DNA from 3 places in the Cryobacterium sp. TMS1-13-1 genome. Region 3 is predicted to be linked to each of the others. Evidence: riboswitches for the same ligand, from Rfam matches in the RefSeq annotation. Region 3 holds a riboswitch; each other region holds the start of a gene.
The links. A riboswitch is a leader RNA that binds a small molecule or an ion and turns the genes downstream of it on or off. The one in region 3 is predicted to bind thiamine pyrophosphate.
Positions count from the first base shown of each region.

Region 1: it holds a riboswitch for thiamine pyrophosphate, as region 3 does, so the genes downstream of both, E3T31_RS08080 (YkoF family thiamine/hydroxymethylpyrimidine-binding protein) here and E3T31_RS10105 (bifunctional hydroxymethylpyrimidine kinase/phosphomethylpyrimidine kinase) in region 3, are expected to answer to the same signal.
Region 2: it holds a riboswitch for thiamine pyrophosphate, as region 3 does, so the genes downstream of both, E3T31_RS02295 (3-oxoacyl-ACP reductase) here and E3T31_RS10105 (bifunctional hydroxymethylpyrimidine kinase/phosphomethylpyrimidine kinase) in region 3, are expected to answer to the same signal.

Region 1 is NZ_SOGX01000008.1:265,050-270,097, forward strand. It holds gene E3T31_RS08070 (ABC transporter ATP-binding protein) at 1-1,372, opposite strand, end outside; gene E3T31_RS08075 (ECF transporter S component) at 1,365-1,964, opposite strand; gene E3T31_RS08080 (YkoF family thiamine/hydroxymethylpyrimidine-binding protein) at 1,987-2,622, opposite strand; TPP riboswitch at 2,640-2,750, opposite strand; gene E3T31_RS08085 (PadR family transcriptional regulator) at 2,839-3,183, shown strand; gene E3T31_RS08090 (hypothetical protein) at 3,180-3,965, shown strand; gene E3T31_RS08095 (hypothetical protein) at 3,962-4,324, opposite strand; gene E3T31_RS08100 (YbdD/YjiX family protein) at 4,636-4,866, opposite strand; gene E3T31_RS08105 (carbon starvation CstA family protein) at 4,863-5,048, opposite strand, start outside.
Region 2 is NZ_SOGX01000004.1:104,541-109,588, forward strand. It holds gene E3T31_RS02285 (isopenicillin N synthase family oxygenase) at 175-1,176, opposite strand; gene E3T31_RS02290 (hypothetical protein) at 1,290-1,661, opposite strand; TPP riboswitch at 1,651-1,751, shown strand; gene E3T31_RS02295 (3-oxoacyl-ACP reductase) at 1,808-2,572, shown strand; gene E3T31_RS02300 (LLM class flavin-dependent oxidoreductase) at 2,586-3,908, shown strand; partial or broken gene E3T31_RS02305 (MFS transporter) at 4,036-4,377, shown strand; gene E3T31_RS02315 (DUF222 domain-containing protein) at 4,891-5,048, shown strand, end outside.
Region 3 is NZ_SOGX01000010.1:164,047-169,094, forward strand. It holds gene thiO (glycine oxidase ThiO) at 1-544, opposite strand, end outside; gene thiE (thiamine phosphate synthase) at 606-1,250, shown strand; gene E3T31_RS10105 (bifunctional hydroxymethylpyrimidine kinase/phosphomethylpyrimidine kinase) at 1,285-2,844, opposite strand; TPP riboswitch at 2,827-2,926, opposite strand; gene E3T31_RS10110 (dihydrolipoamide acetyltransferase family protein) at 2,999-4,432, opposite strand; gene E3T31_RS10115 (alpha-ketoacid dehydrogenase subunit beta) at 4,432-5,048, opposite strand, start outside.

The DNA.
Region 1 (5,048 bases), on a different contig from region 3:
TGGTGTCCCGGCGATCGAGGCCGAAGGTGGGTTCGTCGGCGAGCAGCACCGGCCGATCGTGCGCGAGCATGGCGGCGACGCTGAGCCGCCGCTTCTCGCCGCCGCTCAGTCGATACGGGCTTTGATCGGCGAGGTGGATCAACCGGTGCCGGTGCAGAATGGCCTGAAGCTCGTCATCGCTCAGGCTCGGCAGCCCATGCCGAATCTCGCCGCGCACGGTGTGTTCTACGAATTGGTGCTCGGCATTCTGAAAGATCATGCCGGGTCGGGCGCCGGTCACGGTGCCGACCGATGGCCGGTGCAATCCCGCCAAGGTCAGCAGCAACGAGGTTTTGCCCGTTCCATTGCCGCCGAGCAGGGCCACGATTTCGCCGCCCCGCAGGGTGAGGCGGACGCCGGCGAGAACCGGAGCAGCGGTCCCGTTCGGCGCGCCAACCCCGCGATCAATGACCACATCCGTGGCGGTCAGAACGATCCGGCCGAAGTCCTGACGTCGCCCCAAGGCTCCGGCCGGCTCACCGAGCGAGCGGAGGCCGGCGCGCACGCCCGGTTCGCCGAGCCCGCCGGCGTGACCGGTCACGGCGAGCAATTCGGTTTCGAGCGGAAGCCAGCATCCGTTTTGATTGAGCGACGGCCCGTGCTGGGCGAGCACGTCGACCGTGGGGCCATCGGCAATGACGGTTCCGGCCTCGCCGAGCACGAGGGCGCGCGGCGGCAGCCCGGCGATTCCCGCCGTGCCCGTGAACTCGTCGATGCGGTGTTCGACCAGCACGACGGCCGGCCGGTAGGTGTCGACGGCCGAACGGATGGCGTGGCGCACGGCGCCCAGGCCCGCCGCGTCGAGCATCGAGGTGGGTTCGTCCAGCAGGAGCACGGCCGGTTCGGCGATGAGGGTGGCGGCGAGGGCCACGCGCTGGCCTTCGCCGCCGGACAGCTGCGCGGTTGACCGGTGTCGCAGCATCCGTGCCTGAACAGCGTCAAGCGCGCGATCGATGTGCGCCGAGATAAGTGCCGGGTCGACACCGCGGTTTTCGAGCGGCAGCGAAAGCTCCTGTTCGACGTTGGGCAGGCAGACCGACGACGAGGGGTCCTGCGCGACCACGCCGACGAGCCGGGACAGCTCGACGACGGAGGTTTCGGTGGTGAGCGTCCCTCCCATGCGCACACTGCCGCCGAGCGAGGCTACGACCGAATGCGGAATGACGCCGGTGATGGTCTGCAACAGGGTGGATTTGCCCGAACCGGAGGCGCCGAACACGATGAGCTGCTCGCCCGGCGCGAGGCGCACCGACACGTTGCTGAGCACGGCCTCGGACCGGCGCGGGAATCGCACCGACACGTCCTGCAGCGTCAGGATGTCGGTCTCAGGCACGGGCGAGGCGATCGCGGCCGATCGCGAAGTTGTCGACGACGCCGGTTTTGTCGAGGGCATCGACGATGAGTTTGGCCAGCAGCCCGCCGAGAATCACGCCGGAGATCAGCTGAATAGCGAGGCGCAGCAGAAAGATCTCCTGGCCGTACCAGCCGGAGCGAAATGCCGAGTAGAAGAACACCAGCCCGGCGCCGAGCAGCCCCGAAAGCGCGTAGGTCAGCCAGCTGTAGTTGCGGTAGCGAGTGAGGGCGAACGGAATCTCGCTGCCGGCGCCTTGAATGGCGGCGGCGACGAAGAGCAGCGGCCCGACCATGGAGCCGAGAAAGACGACCTCGATCACCGATGCGATAACCTCCGCAAAGATACCGGCGAACGGCCGTCGCACGATGGCGATCGCGATCGGGGCGACGAGCAGCCAGGAGCCAAGCAGAAAGTGCTGCGCGAGGTCGCCGGCCGGACCCATCGCGATCGACAGGGCGGTCCAGGCCTGCACGAAAATCCAGTACAGAAAGCCGAACACGACACCGAGCACGACGACAAGCACGAGGTCTTTGAGGCTCCAGCGCCTTTTCTTGGCGGATGCTGTGGGCATGGCTGTTTCCTTCTGGTCGGCGTCAGGACGCATGGGAGTTCAGGCTCGGGCTGTTGAGGGATAGGGTCGCGTGCGTCGCCACGTGCTGCACCGTTCGGCCGGCCACGATCCAGCTGGCGGCGATGACCTGCAGCACGAGGGCGAGGTCGCCCTCCAGCCGGGTGACGAAGTGCTCGCTGTGTACCGTGAGCCCGGAGGCCTTGGCGCTCTCGATCGCGGCGTAGATGTCGCGCATGTGATCGGCGGAAGCAGAACCGGTGCCGTCATCCAGTGGATACAGTGCCCATTCTGCGACGGCGTGTACGCCGGTGGGGGTGAGGTTCACGACCTCGGCGAACAGCCCGCCGGTGGGCGGCAGCGTGCAGGTGACTTCGCCGGGACAGCCGCGGGAGAATTGCACGGTTGCCGTGACGTGGGCTCCGCTGCGGCTCGCACCGGCGACGACCTGGCTGACGTAGCGCAGCAGGTCGGGTTCGGCGCCGGACAGGTAGGTGCTGACGACGCCGGTTTGAAGTGCGAGCCCGGTCGAATCTGCCTGCTGGAGCGCGTCGAGAATTACGGCGGCGTAGTCGTCGCGCATGACGGCGAGGGTGAGGCGCGCGCCAATGCCGAACTCCGCCGGTGTGGCTGTGAAGGTTTCTGGAATGATCGTGCCCATTTCTTTCGTGGGGGCACGGGAATGACGAGTCAGCCTCCCTGCGCTGGCATGATCCAGATCAGGTTCGACGGTCGAAGCCTCTGCAGCTTCCTCTCAGCCCGATTAATCGGACTCCCGTGTTGATACAACAAAAGTATGGCATGCCGCGGCCGGGTCGCGGGTGCCGAGGCGGCGGTCCGAGTAGACAGTCTGGCTAACTAGTGCGACTATGTAGTCATGCAAACGAAAACCTGGCCAGCCGAGTGGATGCGCGCCGCCCTCGGCCTCTGCGTGCTCCGCACGCTCGCGCCGGGCCCGACCTACGGCTACGCGATCGCATCGGCGCTCGAATCCGCCGGCTTCGGCGCCATCAAGGGTGGCACGCTTTATCCGCTGCTCACCCGCTTCGAAGCCGCCGGCTGGATCGCCGCCGAATGGCGACCGGGCGCCGGGGGTCCGGGCCGCAAATACTTCTCGCTCACCGACGACGGCCAGCAAGAACTCACCGACCAGACCGCCCACTGGCAGCTCTTCTCCACCACCGTGCACGACCATTTGCAGAAAGGGCCGGCCGAATCATGATGACCAGCAACCCGCGCGATCCTGAGGACGGCAGCGCCGGCATCCGCTCTGAACAGGCGGCGCTCGCAGCCGAAACGGATGACGTTACCTGGTTTGACGAGTTCACCATCGAACTGCGGCTGCTCGGCGTGCCCGGCGACGACATCGGCGATGCCCTGGCCAGCGCCCGGGAGTTTCTCGCCGATTCCGGTACGAGTGCTGTGGAGTGTTTCGGCAGTCCCCACCGTTACGCGGCTGAGCTGAGCTTGCCGAGCATCCCGCTGCGCCGGGTGAATCGCGGGGCACTACTGGCCGGTCTTGGAGTGCTGGGACTCTTCGGATTCCTGCTTTCGGCCCTGCCATTCGTGTACGGCGAGGCGGTCAAAATCGATCTGGTCACGCTCGTCGTATCGGCTGCCGTGGTCATCGTCGTGGTACTGGTGCCGACACTCCTGACGGTACTCGCACGTCTGCGCCTGCGCCCCTGGATGATCGTGGTCGCAGCCCTGCTCGGTCTCGGAACCTCGCTGGGTCTGGGCCTGGGGGGAAGCGGCACCGTACTGTTTAGCATTCCGGCGCTGCCGATCGTGATCGTCTCCGCGCTGCTCGTTCTCGTGCCGGCGATCTGGAGCCAAGCGAGCCACTCCCTGAGTGACGACGCGATTATCGACCCGGGCGGGTCGCCCGAATTCCGGCCGTCGCTCTCGACCCGCCTGTTCCTCGGCGTGGTCACCTGGTCGATGGTGGCTGCGTCGGTGGTGGTCTGGCTGTTCGCGCTGTTCGGCGGCCCGCTCGAGCGCTAGGGATACCCGACAAACCAGAGCAGCACGATTGCGATCGGCTGCAGCGCGATCGACCCGGCCAGCAGGGTGAGCCGCAGCGGCTTCGACCGGGCGATCGCCGGTTCGCCGAGCAGGGGCGCGAGTGGAAGCAGCAGCAGAAACAGGCTTTCGGCGTAGGCGACCTGCAGAATGAACGACAGCGGCCCGAAACAGAACAGGGCGACCGCCCAGAGCGCGGAAGTGTTCCCCACCCGCGGGGCCAGCGGTCGGTACAGCATGAGGGCCGCCCCGGCCCCGAAGGCCGTCGCCACGAGTGTGCCGGCGACATAGAAGTTCAGGCCGGTCAGCGCCGAAACGCCGCGCACGAGCCACGGAAACACCGGCAGAAACGCCCAGGCGTTCGGCTCGGCCTGGCTGGCAGTATCCGTTGGTAGCTGGCTGGGGTGCCCGTGGGTAAAAGGAGCTGTCCCACGACCCCGAGAAGGTGAAGAAGCTCCGATAGCTCGCGAAGGTCCAGTCCAACCGGGTGGCGACGGCGAACATGGTGCCGAGCAGGGCCGTCGTGAGCAGCCGCGAAATAGCCCAGATCAGCAGCACGATCTCCCACGGCGGCAGCCGGTCGAGGCGGGGGCGGAGCGCGCTCAGTCGCTGCGCCCCGCCCCCGCTCGTCATCGCCCCAGACTATCCGCCGCTAGCAGCAGCGTCCCTGCGGGTTCCTATCCTGACGGTCGGTCTGGTCGCGCCAGAATTCCCGCTCTGTCATAAGCGGATGCGGCGCGCGGCCCGCGCCCGCAGCATCCGTTTCGCAGACGCTCGCGTGGTGCGCCACATATTTCTCGTAGGCATCCTCGCCGAGGATCCCCTTGAAGAACCAGACCACCCCGCGGGCGCCCTTGCGGACGCCCGCCAGCAGGGTCATCAGTGACCCGTGATTTTGATCTTCTTGTGCACCGGCAGGGCATCCCACTCGGCCTGCAGCACCTTCTCGGGCGGGGTCATGATGAATCCAGCCGGGGCGTAGGTCTGCGACTGCACGGCGTCATCTTCACTCGTCGCACTGGAGTTCTTGCGGTACGCGTTCCAAGTGGCCTGAAGAGCCGTGAG
Region 2 (5,048 bases), on a different contig from region 3:
TTTCAGTAGACCCTCATTTTAAGAGGGCCCACTGTCCGAGATATCCGCAGCAGCTCACGTTGGGATTTAGTGCTCGAATGCTATTCAGACCCGGAAGGAGGTCATCATCGAGTAGACGGCTTAGGTAACGCGTATGACGGTTGTCTCGGCCCGGGCATCATCTGTTATCTGGGGTTAGATCAGATCGGCGTGGTGGGCCGCAGCCACGTTGGGGTGGGCGCGCAAGCGGTAGCGCAGGGCGTTGTCACCGTAGGTCGTCTCGAGAATGGGACTGTTGGTCGGGTCGGCAGAGAGCCCGCGGGCCTCGCGAGACAGGCTCTCGTCGAGCTGCAGCCGCGGCATCACGGTGTCGAGTGCAGGGTTGAAGAAGAACGGCACGGAGATGCGGTCGGACCCGTCTTCAGGGGAGAAAACGCGGTGCAGGGTCGCCTTGAGGTAGCCATCCGTTGCCAGCTCGAGCATTTCGCCGATGTTCACGACGAAGGCGCCGTCGAGCGGGGGAGCGTCGATCCACTCGCCATCGTGCTCGACTTGCAGGCCGTCTTTGCCTGGTTCGACAAGCAGCAGCGTGAGAACTCCACCGTCGCGGTGCTCGCCCACACCCTGAGCACGTACCGGCTGGCCGGGATAGCGCACGATCTTGGTCAAGAGGAACGGGTTCTCGGCGAAAGCGGCGTCGAAGACGCTCTCGGGGCTGCCGAGGGCGAGTGCCCAGGCGCGCAGCAGGCGAAGCGCGATGCGGCTCAGCTCCTCATTCCAGCGCAGGGCGACGGTCTTCAGCTCGGGCAAGGACTCCGGCCAGAGGTTCGGGCCCTCGAGGCGCCAATAGTCTGGAGTTCCGACGGCGAGGGGCACGGGCTCGCGGTCTACTCCGATATCGATTTGCTCACGCCAGTCAACGGCGTTGGCGGTGAGCTCCCCGCCAACGCGGGTATAACCGCGAAACTGGGGACTGTGGATGTTTTCCAGCTTGAGTTTCTGGTCGGCCGGCAGATCAAAGAATTTGCGGGAGACGGCGAGGAGCTCTTTCGTCAGCTGCGGGTCGACGCCGTGGCCGGTCAGGTAGAAGAACCCGACCTCGTGGGTGACGCGCAGCAGTTCGGCGCGGAATACCGCAGCTTCGGCTTCGCCAGCGTCGAGTTGAGAGAAATCGAGGATCGGCAGTGAGAACACCATGGTCCAAGTCTGGCACCGAGCAGGCCACGCCGCGAATCGTAACGCCTCCGAAGCCTTAAACAGGGTTATAAGTGTCGGCTGACATTCGCCTGGATGTGCGGGGTCTAGCACCTCTAAGTTCTGCGTGCCATATTTTCATCCAAGTTATTTCTCAGGAAGGCTATCCGGAAACTCTGGGTCACGCCATATTTGGGCTTGCGCGTGATTGGAGTCTTCGCGTTGCGAAACTTTTGGCGCTGCGCTGCTGCGTCACCGGCGTCCACGTGTCGGTCGTGTGCACTGGCGGATGTTCGAGCAGAAGTCGTCTCGGTACGGTCGCCCGAGACGACGATGGCGTGCAGGTACGCCTCGTCCAGGGCCGTTAAACGTGGAGTTGCGCTGAGCCTCGTGACGACAAAGTCGACCAGCGGGGAGTTGATGAGTTCAGGTTCGGGATGGAAATTCGCCGGTACCAGGCGGTTGCGTATACTCGTTTCCAGCGACACGGGGTGCCGACTGTATGACGGTCGGCTGAGATGACACCCGTTGAACCTGATCTAGTTCGAACTAGCGAAGGGATGTCACGGAGAATTACGTGCACCGCATTGGTGCCGGATCTCGTCCTTTCGCCTTACCCAAGGTGAAGAAAATCATGCAAATAGCAGAACAGATTGTCCTGGTCACTGGCGGTGCACGCGGCTTGGGCACAAGCATCGTGCACGCTTTTGCGACTCAGGGCGCCCGGGTGGTCATTAACTATCGCCACAGCGCCGCAGCGGCGGAAACCCTGGCCGCCGTCTATGGGCCTGAACACGCTTTTGCCGTACAGGCCGACGTCACCGACCCGGCCCAGGTCGCGGCACTACTCACGCAGGCTCAAGCACATTTTGGCTCCGCCGTGACTACGGTGGTCAATAACGCGTTGGCCGATTTCAGTTTCAACGGCGATGCCCGCTCCGGCGCGGCCGATATCAGTTGGGACGAGTTCGAGGCACAGTTCTCCGGCAGCGTCCGTGGCGCCCTGAACACGACCCAGCAGGCGCTGGCAGGCATGCGCGAGGCCGGGTTCGGCCGCATCATCAACATCGGCACCAACCTGTTTCAGAACCCGGTGGTGCCCTACCACGACTACACCGCAGCCAAGGCCGCCCTGCTCTCCCTGACCCGCACCCTTGCCTCAGACCTCGGCCAGCACAACATTGCTGTGAACATGGTCTCCGGCGGGCTACTGCGCACCACGGATGCCAGCGCGGCCACCCCCGAGGACGTGTTCGACTTCATTGCCGCCTCCACCCCACTACGCAGGGTGACCACCCCGGCCGAATTTGCGGACGCGGTACTTTTTTTTGCTTCCCCCTGGTCGCGGTCGGTCACCGGTCAGAACCTGGTGGTCGACGGCGGCCTGGTGATGAACTAGGGCCGCGCCGGTCATGTCGGCCCCGCGCCAGCTCCACTTCAATGCGTTCCTCATGGGTTGTGGCCACCACGGCGCCGCCTGGCGACGGCCGCAGTCGCCCATCGAGCAGTTGGGAGACATCAGTTACTACGAACGGCTCGCCCAAAGCGCCGAACGTGGCCTCTTTGACGCCGTGTTCTTCGCCGACGGGCACGCCGTCAATGATGTGAGCACCGGCCCGCGGTGGTTTCTTGAACCGTTGACGGCGATGGCCTCGATGGCGCGGGCGACGAGCCGGATCGGGCTGGTCAGCACCGTCTCGGCGACCTTTTTTACGCCTTTTCACGCTGCGCGCATGCTTGCATCGTTGGATCACATTAGTAAGGGGCGCATTGGCTGGAACGTGGTCACTTCCATGTTTGACGCCGAAGCCCGCAATTATGGAATGGACGTGCTGCCCTCCCATGACCAGCGCTATAGGCGGGCGGCCGAGTTCATCGAGGTGGCACTGAAATTGTGGGATTCGTGGGAGGACGATGCTCTGGTCCTGAACCGCGGAGGTCTCTATGCTGACCCGGCCCGGGTGCGAGCGATCGGCCACTCCGGCGAACACTTCCGGGTGGACGGCCCACTGACGGTGCCACGCCCGCCGCAAGGTCGACCCGTGCTATTCCAGGCCGGTGCCTCCGGCCCCGGCCGGGACCTGGCGGCCCGTTATGCCGAAGGAATCTATGCCGTCGCCTATGACCTAGCCAGCGCGCAGGAGTATTACCAGGATGTGAAGCGGCGAATTGCCGCGGCCGGACGTGATCCGAAAGCGGTATCGATCATGCCCGGTCTCGTCACCTATGTGGGCTCCACACAGGCGCAGGCGCGAGCGAAGCAGGCGGAGGTCGACGCCCTCCTGCCGACCGAACAGTCGCTCGCGCAGCTGGGAACGTTTGTGCAACAGGATTGCAGCAACTGGGATTTGGATGCGCCGGTGCCGGCGCTGCCGCCGCTGGCCGGCTTCACCGGGCCGCAGGGTCGGTATGCGACGATCCTGCGAATTATTCAGGCTGAGCAGCCCACGGTCAGGCAGTTGCTGGGCCGGCTCGCCGCCGGCGGTGGGCATTGCACCATGGTTGGAACGCCGGAACAGATCGCCGATCAAATCGAGTTGTGGTTTCGTTCCGGTGCCGCGGACGGCTTCAATGTGATGCCGCCGCTGCTGCCGGAATCGTTGGACGAGTTCGTGGACCGCGTGATCCCTGTGCTGCAACAGCGCGGCCTGTTCCGCACCCGCTATACCGCCGATACCTTGCGTGGGCACCTGGGGCTGGAACGCCCCACGGTCGGCGCTGCGGCTGAGGGGTGAAAATAGTCGGCATAGGAAATGAAATTGATGCGTTACCCCCGCGCCAGCACTGCTGCCTCCGCTCAACGGCCGTCGTCGGCGCCGCCAGGCATGCGCCGCGCCATACGGGGCGGGAGCTTCGGCAACTATGTGGACCACATTCGACATCTTCCTGCCCGTCATCGCCCTGACGCCGGCAGCGGCGCACCTCTTCGGGTCGGAAAACCTGGTCGGCAACGCCGGGCTGATATTTGTCGCGACGCTGCTCGGACGGCCGATAGGAGCGGCGATCTTCGGTCCGATCTCCGACCGCATCGGCCGCACGGCGACGACCAAGATCGCACTCACCGGTGTGGCGCTAACGACACTGCTCATCGCACTAGTTCCCAGCCATGCCATGTTCGGTGCTGGATCGCTCCTGGTGATCCTGGCGCTGCGTTTTCTCGGCGGAATTTTTCTCGTCGGTGAATACACCTCCGCTGTCCCGCTGGCGATGGAACGGTCCGAGCCTGAACGGCGAGGGCTTGTCAGCGCCGCGAGGACTGCGGTGATGGAATATATCGAATCTTGGTACAATCGGCGGCGCCCTCATTCACACAACGGAGGGCTCTAACCCGCGGTCGCGTTGGCCGCTCACCGCGACGCCCGCCAAACGGCAGCGGCGTAGAAGAAAAATCAATCAGATTGTCTCAATAACTTGACGGGCGCACATCGGCGATGCGGAATTGGCGCGGTGCTGGTGCGCGGGGCGGTGGAGCAGACGCGGACGCTGGGGCTATTTGTGATTGGGAATCGTTTATTGTTTCGACATCAAAAAGTTGGCACCAACCGACTTCGGCGGAGCGTTACGAGCGATTATCACTCTCCTGAAGATAGAAGCAAGGTGCACGACCTTCAGTTGCGTAAATGCCGTCTCGAACAGTTGCGTAAATGCCGTCTCGAATATTTCTGAGTTTCTCTCGTTTTTGTGTTCGATTTGGGGTAGAATCATGGGAAGGAGGCAATGGCGCCCATGTTCATGGAAAACCCGAGTGAGTCCAGTTTGAACCCCACTATTGTGGCGGTGGAGCAGGCGCGGGATGCGTTGTTGGCGGCGTTGGGTGGGGTGTCGTTCGGGCTGCTCGGTGATGAAGAATCTTTGAGCATGTTGCTCGCGCTGGA
Region 3 (5,048 bases):
CGTGGCCCCACCGGCCGCTTTTCGCCAGCGTGGCAAGTGCGAGTTGGATGCGCTCGGCGAGCCGGCGCGGGTCGACCTGATGATCCTGCTCCACCATGAAGGCACCGGAAACGTGAGGGCTCAGCAGCGGTTCAAGCACGCGCGCCGCGCGAATGGTCAGCGGGTCGACGGCTAGCCCGTTGGCGAGCTGCACCCCGCGCAGGTCGGCCAGCGCTTGCCGGTCGGCCGAATCAGCGCCAACACTCATGGTGTGAGTTCTCTGATACCCGGTTAGGTGATGATCGGGCCCCAGTGATTCGATGAACGCCGGATACAGCGCCGAGGAGGCGAGCATGAGCTCGAGCAACACCTCTTCTTGGTAGTGCAGTTCGCTCACCGCCGCGAGCATTCCGGCCGCAGCGTACGTTGCGCCGCCGGCGGGGTCCGGATCGATGACGACCACCGTGCGGCCGGAATGCGCAACAGCCCAGGCAATGCCGAGCCCGATAATGCCACCGCCGATCACGGCGACGTCGACCGTGCGGTTCACGACTCGTTCATTCATGGTGCGCACCGTTCCTCTGCGCTGGCACGGACGCACGAACTTGGCCCATAGGGTTGGTCGCATGGACCAGATAAAAGCCCGGCTGTATCTCTGCACCGATGCCCGGAAGGATCGTGGCGATTTCGCTGACTTCGTGGCGGCGGCGTTCGCTGGTGGGGTCGACATTATTCAGCTTCGCGACAAAAATATCGACGCCGCCGAGGAGCTCGAATATCTCGAAATTCTGCGCTCGGTTGCCGACCAGCACGCACGACTCTGGGCCGTCAACGATCGGGCGGATATTGCCAGCCTGGCGGGCGCTCCGGTATTTCATGTAGGCCAGACAGATCTGCCGGTGGCCGCCGCTCGTACCCTGCTTGGCCCGGCCGCGGTGATCGGCCTGTCCACACACAGCACCGAACACGTGGATGCAGCCCTGGCCGCGAACGATCTTAACTATTTTTGCGTCGGCCCAGTCTGGGCCACACCGACAAAACCCGGTCGAGCGGCGGTCGGAACGCAGCTTCTGCGTTACGCGGCCGCCCGCAGTGCAGCCACCGACAGCGAGCTGCCATGGTTTGCCATCGGCGGCATCGACCTCGGCAACATCAACCAGGTCGTCGATGCTGGTGCGACTCGAGTGGTTGTGGTGCGCGCGATCACCGACGCCAACGACCCGACGGATGCCGCGCAGCGACTTCTGGCCAGCCTGCCCGCGCTGGGCTAATACCGCACACGGTACCGAGTTTGGCGTGGTCATCTCAGGCCAACACAGAGTGCCGAGGGGCGTCGAAGAAGTCGAGCTCGAACCGTGACGAGGTGGCAAACGCCTGGCGCATTGCCGAGCGTTGCGCGTCAGAGGCCGTGGCCGCAGCGTCGTCGGTGAGCGCGATGACTTCCCTCGTGGCCGCGGCGAATTCTTCATCGGCATAGGTCTGGAGCCACGCGGCATATGGATGTACTGCTGTCTCGGTGCGCGCCAGAAAGTCGGTGTGCAGCCGCTCACCGACATCCGCATAGAGCCAAAAACAGGGCAACAGCGCCGCCAGAAGCACCGCATAGTTTCCGCCCTCAGCGAGCCCGAGCAAGTGATCCAGGTAGCCAGCCGTTACCGGGCCGGCCTCGGACGACACGTCCCGTTGCCCCAGCCAGTTTCTGTGCAATTCCAACTCAACGTCGCGGCACCGTCGTGCCGAATCGGCCAGAAACCGCTGTGCGTGCATGCTCGGCGCGATCTCACTGGCGCGCGCAAGAACGCGCGAGTAAGTGGCGAGGTAGAGCGCGTCCTGAGCGAGGTAATACGCAAAATCTCGCTCGGCCAGAACCCCAGTACCGAGATCCGTAATGAACGGCAGATCGAAGATCTGCGTGCGAATCAGCTCGACATCGCGCCACAGTGTCGCACTGAACTTCACCGAATCAGCTGGTGTGGCCGACTCGGCCGACTCGGCCGACTCGGCCGACGCGCCTGCGAACAGCCGATGAAAGTGATGGATCGGGCCATGGCCCTGACCGACCTCGAGGTCGTCGGCATGGGTCAGGGCATCCTGAAGCCAGTCTTTGACCTCGGCCAGAGACGCAGCCCAGTCCCCGGTTCGCGCCTGTACCGTGGCCATTGCCGAGGAGAGCGAGCATCCGGTGCCGTGGGTATTCTTGGTGGCGATGCGCGGCGAAGCAAACTCGACAACGCTCTGTGCCAGCAGCCCGTGGGTGTTGACCAGGGCATCAGGGCAGATGGTTTCGTCGAAATGACCCCCCTTCACCAACACGGTTACTCCGGTGCGGGCTGATAGTCGTTTGCCCTGCTCGATGGCCGCAGCCCAGTTTGCCGCTGTGGGTTCTGCGAGCAGAACGGCCAGCTCGGGAACGTTGGGTGTGACGAGATCGGCGAGGGGGATCAGATCACGCAGCGCCTGCTCGGCTTGGGGTTCGAGCAGCCGGTGACCACTCGTTGCCACCATCACCGGGTCGAGCACGACGAGCGGAGGACGGTGGGCATTGAGCCAGGAACGCACCTCGTGAATCACGTCGATTTCGGCGAGCATGCCGATCTTCACGGCATCGATAGTCACGTCATCGCTCACGGCGTTCAATTGCTGGCGCAGAAACGCGACCGGCGGGGTGTGCACCGAGCGCACCCCGCGTGTGTTCTGCGCGACCAGAGCTGTTACTACTGCCATGCCGTACCCGCCGTTGGCCGCGATGCTTTTCAAATCGGCGTGGATGCCGGCACCGCCGGTCGGGTCGGTGCCGGCGATACTGAGAATCCGCGGCGTGATGCGCGGCGTGATATTCGTGGTCTGATCAGTCATCCGTGACATTCCTTCGCTAGTGCTAACTAGACAGGTTCAACGGGTATTCATCTCAGCTCGCGCATTGTGCGGAGCACCCCGTGTCACTCAGCAGCCTATACGCCAACAAACATCACTCAGTTACCGATGGCAGAATCGTGGGCGTTCAGGACACGCCCCGAGCTCACAGGTCGGCGAGCAGGCTCACCGGGTTTTCAATGCAGCCGGCCACATAGGTGAGAAACCCGGCGGCGGTTCCGCCGTCGCAGACCCGATGGTCGAACACCATGGAGAGTTCTACGACGGTGCGAACCGCGAGTGCGTGTTCGACCACCCACGGCCGCTCGATCATGCGCCCAATGCCGAGAATGGCCGCTTCGGGATGGTTGATGATCGCGGCCGAACCGTCGACGCCGAGCGATCCGAAGTTGTTGAGGGTGAAGGTTCCCCCGGTCAGCGCGCTCGGCGAGAAGGTGCCGTCGGGCGACTGTGCGACCAGCGCGGCGAGGGCATCGCGCAGTTGCCGCGTACTCATCGCGTGGGCACGGTGGATGACGGGAACCATCAGCCCGCGTGAGGTCTGCGCCGCGATGCCGAGGTTGATGGCTCCGTGCTGCAAAATCTCCTGACTCGCGGTGTCGACCGAGGAATTGAGCACGGGATAGAGCCGCAGCCCGGCCACCACGAAGCGCGCGATGAGTGCCGTCACGCTGAACCGCTCACCCGTCGCCGCGAGCAGCTGGTCCCGCGCGGCGAACAGGGCGGTCGCGTCGACGTCGAGCCAGATCGTCGCCTCGGGAATCTCCCGACGCGACGTGGTCAGCCGCTGCGACACGACCTTGCGCAGGCCGGTGATGGGAATGCGAATATCCGCACTCGCCGCGTCGACAGCGCTGGGCGGCGTCGCAATGTCGACATCGATTGCCACATCGATTGCCACATCGACAGCCACGGCCGGAGCGGTGAGCGCGCGAATGTGTTCCTCCACGTCGCTGCGCAGCACCAGACCGTCGTGCCCACTGCCGGCCAGCGTGCTCGCGTCGAAACCGTTCTCGCGCGCCAGCCGGCGCACGATCGGAGACACGACGGGGGAGCGGCGGATCGGGTCGACCGTGCTGGACGACTTGATGGCCGGAGAAACGGATGCCGCCACATCGGCGGGGCGCTCGGCCAGCGCAACGGCGACGGGCGACGTCGATGCAGCCGATGCCGGGGCATCCGCTGCCCGCGGGGTGCCGAACCGCCCGGCGGCCACCTTGCGCGCCGGCCGGGTGCTTTCGGTCGTGCCGTAGCCAACCAGAACGGCTCCGGAGCCTTCGACCGCCGTGACGGTCGCCGCGGCGACCGGAACGCCGACAACACCGGCTGAAGCGTCATCAGTCGAGTCGGTCACGGTCAGCAGCACCTGCCCGGCATGAATGACCTGGCCGGGCTCGCCGAACAGGCTTGCCACGACGCCGCCGTAGGGCGACGGCAGCTCCACGATCGACTTGGACGATTCAACCTCGACCACGGCCTGGTCGATGGCGATCGTATCGCCGGGAGCGACCAGCCAGGCCACGATCTCGGCCTCGGTCAGTCCTTCACCGAGGTCGGGCAGCAGAAACTCGCGGCTCATCAGGACCACTCCCAGGTCGACAGCGCGGCGAGGATTCGGTCGGGGGTCGGCAAGAAATACTCCTCGAGCTTGGGTGACGGGTACGGAAGGTCGAAGCCGGTGATGCGCAAAATGGGCGCGGCCAGGTAGAAGAAGTTGCGCTCGGTCAGGCGAGCGGCCACCTCAGCGCCGTAACCGCCGAACTGGGCGGCCTCGTGCACGATCGCGGCCCGGCCGGTCTTTCGAACGGATGCCCCCACCGTCTCGTCATCAAACGGCGACAGCGTGCGCAGGTCGATGACCTCGATCGAGAGCCCCTCAGCCGCGCCCTGATCGGCCGTCGCGAGGGCGGTCTTCACGGTCGGACCGTAGGCGATGAGCGTGACATCGCTGCCCTCCCGGAGCACGACGGCCCGGTTCAGCGGCTCGGTTTGCACCGGCAGGGAAAGCTCCGCTTTGCTCCAGTAGCGACTCTTCGGCTCCATGAAAATCACCGGGTCGTCGCTCGCGATGGCGCCCCGCAGCATGGAATAGGCGTCGGCCGGGTTCGACGGGCTCACCACGGTCAGCCCGGGCGTCGCCGTCCAATACGCCTCGGAGGAGTCGGAGTGATGCTCGACGCCGCCGATATCGCCGG